Regions from separate parts of the Thalassospira sp. UBA848 genome, predicted to be linked through region 1. Evidence: riboswitches for the same ligand, from Rfam matches in the RefSeq annotation. Region 1 holds a riboswitch; the other holds the start of a gene.

Region 1 (3,415 bases):
GCAGACATTTCCGGCTGCAGGTCATAGGTCGCGACTTTGGGGGACGCGACCAGAATGCGTTCTTCGCCGTCAAAAACCTGTTCTTCGCCGCCATTAAAGAAGAAGGACACATGCGGGTATTTTTCGGTTTCGGCGATACGAAGCTGCTTCATGCCTGCCTTGGAAACCACTTCGCCAAAGATGTTTGGCAGGGTTTGCGGCGGATAGATCGCATCCATGTATTTGGCATGTTCGGACGAATATTCGACCATCCCGGCCTGCACGGCGAATTTCACCGGCGTGCCGCGGTCAAACCCGTCAAAATCCGGTGCGCAGAGGGCTGCCAGAATTTCACGCGCACGGTCCGCGCGGAAGTTGGTCATCAGAAGGCCATCGCCATCTTTCATGCCAGCATAATCGCCAATCACGGTCGGCAGGACGAATTCGTCTGTGGTGTCGGCTTCATAGGCCTTGGCAATCGCAGCCTCGGCACTTTCGGCTGTGCGGCCATCGGCGTAATTTTTGCCCTGAACCATGGTGAAATAGGCCTGGCTTACGCGTTCCCAGCGATTGTCGCGGTCCATGGCGTAATAGCGGCCGGTGACTGTGGCGATTTCAACATTGGCATCGCCAATCAGGGCGCGGAATTTCTCAAGGAATTTGGCGGCACTTTTCGGTGCGGTATCACGACCATCAAGATAGGCGTGGATTTTTACCGGTACACCGGCAGCCGCAATGATTTTGGCAAGGGCGGCCATGTGCGCCTGATGGGAATGCACCCCGCCCTCGGACAGAAGGCCCGCGATATGGCAAACGCCTTTGGAATCGGACAGTTTGGCAATGATCTTTTTGACGGTGTCGGTTTCGGCGATGGTGCCGGTTTTGACGGCCTCGTCAATTTTGGGCAGTTCCTGCATGACGACGCGGCCAGCACCAAGGTTCATGTGACCGACTTCCGAATTGCCCATCTGACCTTCGGGCAGGCCAACATCCAGACCGCAGGCCTTGAGGAACCCGGTTGGATTATTGGCGTAAAGGTCATCCCAGACAGGCGTGTTGGCAAGCGCAACAGCGTTGTTCTTGCTTTCTTCGCGATAACCCCAGCCATCCAGAATGCACAGCACCACAGGGCGCGGGCGCTTTACGGAATTCGATACAGTCACGTTCATAAACCCCACAGATAAAGTAAAAGGCTGAATGTCCCGTAAATATGGTGACTTACGGGATGTTTCGCCATTAATCCTGTTATGCGGGCAGGGTGGGTCAACCTTCGCACACAACAGGTGCATGAATTGTCCCGGCAATTTAGCACGATTGCCGGTATGTAACAGTATCCGTCGCAGAAAATTTTGCAGATGCACACCAGTTCTTTTGACAGTGTCTAAAGACGCAGATAGTGTTCAATCTGACGGTGAACCTCTGAGGTGGCAGAAATGCCATTTCGCACCGTGACGGGAGAGTTCGGATGTCACGCGAATTGCGTGATGGACGGCGCCGAAGGAGCAATGCCTCATAAACACTCTCAGGCAGATGGACCGTCACGGATAGAGGCTCTGGAGAGAGAAACCAAAAAGCGTCTGGGAGAAAGCGCTGGTCAGGTTTCCACCGAAGGATAAACGCCATTTGCGCGATCATGATCGCGCGTTGGCGGATAATCTCAGGTCACGGGACAGAGGGGGCAAAAACACCGGTTCGTAAACAGCGCGAAAACAAGCGCTTTATTGAGCCGTGAAGGAGGCCCTTGATGACGAATCCCGCGACTAATCCCTCTTCGGGATCGCAAAACAATTCCCAGCACGACGTCAACCTGTCCGTTGTCGACCTTTACACGATCGGCATTGGCCCATCGAGTTCGCATACGGTTGGCCCGATGCGTGCGGGTTATCGTTTCTGCCTTGAACTGGAATCGCGCAATCTTTTGCAAAACACCGGCAGTGTCGTGGTTGATCTTTATGGTTCGCTTGCCCTGACGGGCAAGGGGCACGCAACCGATACCGCCGTGATCATGGGCCTGAATGGCAAGCGCCCGCGCAACATTGATCCTGATGATATTGTGCCAACAGTTGCGGCAATTGATGAAACCAACCTTCTGCAGCTTTACGGCCAATATCCGGTGTCGTTTAACCGCGATAACAATCTGGTGTTTCATTTCACCGAAACCCTGCCGCAGCATCCCAATGGTATGCGCATTACCGCCTTTGACCGCGATGGCCTGAAGATCCACAGCCAGGAATATTTCTCGGTCGGGGGTGGCTTTATCGTCTCAAGCGATGATCACGGGGCGGAGTATTCCGGCGATAACATTACCTTGCCATTTCCGTTCTCTTCTGCGGATGAACTTATGGAAATCTGCAAGCGCGAAGGTCGATCCATCGCGGAAATCATGATGGAGAACGAGCAAAGCTGGCGCAGCCCGGAAGAAACCATCGCCTTTGTCGATCGTGTCCACGACGCGATGATGTGCTGCATTGACCGTGGCATCCGTACCGATGGCATTTTGCCCGGTGGGCTTAATGTCAAGCGGCGGGCATCGAAGCTTTATAAAGAACTGACGGAAAAGCCCGAGGCGGGCCTGCGCGATCCGCTGACCGTGATTGACTGGGTTAATCTTTATGCCTTGGCCGTGAACGAAGAAAATGCTGCAGGCGGGCGGGTTGTTACCGCGCCGACCAATGGGGCGGCGGGCGTTATACCCGCTGTACTGCGCTACTACGAAAAGTTTGGTGCCAATGCCAATCAGCACAATATACGTGAATTCCTGTTAACCGCGGCGGCGATCGGGTCAATCTATAAAAAGCGTGCCTCAATCTCGGCGGCCGAAGTTGGCTGTCAGGGCGAAGTTGGGGTTGCCTGTTCGATGGCGGCTGGTGCGTTGTGTGCGGTTCTGGGTGGAACGCCAGAGCAGGTCGAAAACGCTGCCGAAATCGGCATGGAACATAACCTTGGTCTGACGTGCGATCCGATTGGTGGTCTGGTGCAGGTACCTTGCATCGAACGCAACACCATGGGCGCGGTCAAGGCGATCAACGCCGCACGCCTGGCCTTGCGTGGTGACGGCCAGCATACCGTGTCGCTTGATAAGGTGATCGAGACCATGCGCCAGACGGGACTCGACATGCAAAGCAAGTACAAGGAAACCAGTCAGGGCGGTCTTGCGGTCAATGTCAACGTGGTCGAGTGCTAACCCCAAGTCTTAAGAATAGGGTAGAAAACCGGGCTTTTTGACATCTGTAATGTAAATTGGCCGGTTTTCTGTGCTTGTTTCTTGCGACTTGCGGTTGGTGTTTTGCTATGATTTTCCGACTAAAAAATAGGGGCAAAGACCCCAATATCGGTTGGACATAGACATGAGCAAAAAACTGTTCCGCATTTATATCGCGGTCAGTCTGGATGGCTTCATTGCGCGCGCTAATGGTGCGGTGGACTGGTTGGGGGA
Region 2 (3,415 bases), on a different contig from region 1:
CTTTGGCACCGAGATCGACGGGAAGCGCCGCTGCAGAATTTCGATGATCTTGGCGGTGTCATCAAGCGACAGCGTTGTCTGGGTGACAAAGGCCAGATTTTCCGGATCTGTAATCTCGATGGTTTCTGCGTCTTCTTCGGTTTCGATCAAGGTCATGCTGCCCGGTGGCAACTGGCCCATGGTGCCGACAACTTCCGGATGGCCCGCATGGCCGATCAGAAGAATGTGTTTGCCATCGGCGTGATGGCGTTCGGCCCCGCGATGGACTTTTGAAACCAGCGGGCAGGTCGCATCAAGATATTCAAGCTTGCGGGTTTCTGCGGCCTCGGGCACGGATTTTGGTACGCCGTGGGCCGAGAAGATCACAGGCACGCCATCAGGAACGGCATCAAGTTCATCGACAAAAACCGCGCCCATGTCGCGCAGGCGATTGACGACAAATTTGTTATGCACGATTTCGTGGCGGACATAGACCGGTGCGCCGTATTTTTCGAGCGCCTTTTCGACGATTTCGATGGCGCGATCAACCCCGGCGCAGAAGCCGCGCGGGTTGGCAAGTACGATCTGAAGGCTGGCTTTGTCAGACATGATACAGGTCCGGCTTTCCCAATTGCGTACGGGCGTTGCCGACGCATTTTTCAAACATTCACGTTACATAACCCGCTTGATCATGTGGTGCAATGACTCTGCGGCAATTGGGTTGTGTGCCTTGGCAGGAAATTTGACCTTTTCCAGACGGGCAGATCCTTCAAGCGGGTTGTGCCGACAACCGTGACGGAATAGACTGCGCACGGGCCACTTGCGAAAGACACAGGCCTGAAAACATTTGGTTTGATAGAGGCTTGGATGACAATCGGTAACGGACTTCGGCGCGTTTATGCATTGGGTATGGTATCGCTTGGCGGATTGCTAAGTGCGTGCGGCGGCGGAAACCCGTTCGAAGAACAGCCCGTGCCGGTTTGCCCGGCGGCCTATCTGCCAAAGGATACGGCAAAACTTGTCGAGTTCAGCGGCGGTGGCCGCGACCTGACCGATGTGATCGTCGAAGCCGAATTCACAGGCTACGTTGGTGACTGCGGCTATGATCTGGATGACAAGGAACTTGATGTCATCATCAGTCCGATCATCACGGCCGAGCTTGGACCGGCGGCACAAAATCGCACCGTGCAGTTCCAGTATTTCGTCGCCCTTCGTGACCCTGCGGGCAACTTCATCCAGAAGTCCGTATTCGACGTGAATATGCCGTTTGCCGACAATCTGAACATGGCTCGGATCCGCGATGAACAGGTCACGCTGTCGGTGCCGCTGAATGATGTCTGGACCGGGCCGGATTATGAAATCTATCTTGGTTTTCAGCTGAATGCCGAGCAACTGGAATATAATCGTCGCTTCGGAACCGATTGATTTATTAACGGTTTCTGGCGTTTCGTGCCGGTTGTCAGCCGCCTTTTGCAAAATAGGGGCTGGTCGCTTTGCGCGGAAACCCGTATAAACAAAAACATACCCAAATGATCCCCGTGGGAGAGGCCGCAGTCCTTATGGATGAGCGGACGCCGAAGGAGCAACCACCCCGGAAACTCTCAGGCAACAGGACCGCGCGGAGATGGGACTCTGGAAAGCAGGTGCTGTGATCAGCCTGATCAAGTGTACCTCGCCGAAGATGTAAGCAGACCAGTTTCGACCATTGGCTGTGATTCTTTCAGGCTCCGAGACAGAGGGGGAATGTGGTTGGCCAGTGGTCGGCTATGTTTCGCAACGATTGTCCCGGAGAAGGAAGAGTGGATCAACAGACCGAACTGCTTCAAACAGCCCTTTATGACCTGCATGTGGAACTCGGTGCCAAAATGGTGCCGTTTGCTGGCTATGCCATGCCAGTGCAGTACCCGCTTGGCGTAAAAGGCGAACATCTTCATACCCGCGCCAAAGCCGGCCTTTTTGATGTCTCTCATATGGGGCAGGTGCGCCTGACCGGCGAAAACCGTGTGGCAGAGCTTGAAAAACTTGTGCCCGGTGATATCGCCATCCTTAAACCCGGTCGCACCCGCTACTCCGCGTTTACCCAGGATGATGGCACGATCCTTGACGATCTGATGATCACCAACGCCGGAGACAGCCTGTTTCTGGTGATCAACGCGGCGTGCAAGGATGACGATATCGTTCACATGCGCGCCAATCTGGGTGATGGCGTCTCCCTTGAAGAAATTGATGATCGCGCGCTTCTGGCGTTGCAGGGCCCGGATGCGCCCAAGGTGCTGGCACGCTTTGCGCCAGCCGTTGCCGATCTGAAATTCATGAGCTTTGCCGAAATCGAAATCGCTGGCAGTCCGTGCTTTGTCACCCGTTCGGGTTACACTGGTGAAGACGGCTTTGAGATTTCGGTGCCGAATGCGGATGCAGAGGCACTTGCACGTAAATTGCTGGCCGAAGAAGAGGTTGAGGCGATTGGACTGGGCGCGCGTGATTCGCTGCGTCTGGAAGCGGGCCTGTGCCTGTATGGCAATGACATTGATACCACCACGACCCCGGTTGAAGGGGATCTGAACTGGATCATCAACAAACGCCGCCGCGCAGAAGGCGGGTTCAAGGGTGCGGATGTGATCCTTGATCAGCTTGAAAACGGCGCGGACCGCAAGCGTGTCGGCATCAAGCCCGAAGGCAAGGCACCAGCGCGCGAACATACCCAGATCCTTAATTCCGATGGCGAAGAAATCGGCGAGATCACTTCGGGCGGATTTGGCCCGACCGTCGATGGCCCGATTGCAATGGGGTATGTTGCCATAGAGTTTTCCGAACCGGGGACGAAGATCGACCTGATGGTGCGTGGCAAGGCGCGCCCGGCCGAAGTGGTTGATCTTCCGTTTGCACCGCATCGCTACTTCCGCGGTTGAGTACCAGAAATTTTTGAGAGAGCGGCCAACGCCGCATTGGCATTGAATTGATCAAGAGGGACAAAGGGAAATGACGAAGAAATTTTCGCAGGAACATGAGTGGATCGAGTTCGAAGATGGTGTGGCGACCGTCGGCATTACCGATTACGCGCAGCAGTCGCTGGGCGATATCGTCTATGTCGAGCTGCCCGAAGTTGGCAAAAAGCTGACCAAGGATGGCGACGCAGCGGTTGTTGAATCGGTCAAGGCGGCAAGCGACGTCTATGCCCCGCTTGATGGCGAGATCGTCGAAATCAACGAAGAACTTGATGCCAACCCCGCACTGGTGAACGAAGCGCCGGAAGCCGAAGGTTGGTTCTTTAAAATGTCCCTTGCTGATGAATCCCAGCTTGATGAGCTGATGGATGAAGCAGCTTACAAAGAATTCGTCGAAGGCCTTTAAGCATGCGCTATCTCCCACTGACACGCGCTGATCGTGCTGCGATGCTCGATACCATCGGGGCATCATCTGTTGATGAACTTTACGG

Evidence for each region. Region 1 has a riboswitch for glycine ahead of B2R48_RS13755 (L-serine ammonia-lyase). Riboswitches for the same ligand answer to the same signal wherever they lie in the genome.
Region 2: another riboswitch for glycine. It lies ahead of gcvT (glycine cleavage system aminomethyltransferase GcvT); the one in region 1 lies ahead of B2R48_RS13755 (L-serine ammonia-lyase).

What each region holds. Positions count from the first base shown of each region.
Region 1 is NZ_DBGS01000097.1:2,221-5,635, forward strand. Features, by position in the region: gene gpmI (2,3-bisphosphoglycerate-independent phosphoglycerate mutase) at 1-1,148, opposite strand, end outside; glycine riboswitch at 1,422-1,527, shown strand; glycine riboswitch at 1,547-1,662, shown strand; gene B2R48_RS13755 (L-serine ammonia-lyase) at 1,724-3,163, shown strand; gene B2R48_RS13760 (dihydrofolate reductase family protein) at 3,327-3,415, shown strand, end outside.
Region 2 is NZ_DBGS01000047.1:18,854-22,268, reverse strand. Features, by position in the region: gene ispH (4-hydroxy-3-methylbut-2-enyl diphosphate reductase) at 1-588, opposite strand, end outside; gene B2R48_RS06150 (hypothetical protein) at 847-1,404, shown strand; glycine riboswitch at 1,509-1,606, shown strand; glycine riboswitch at 1,610-1,717, shown strand; gene gcvT (glycine cleavage system aminomethyltransferase GcvT) at 1,746-2,888, shown strand; gene gcvH (glycine cleavage system protein GcvH) at 2,959-3,330, shown strand; gene gcvPA (aminomethyl-transferring glycine dehydrogenase subunit GcvPA) at 3,333-3,415, shown strand, end outside.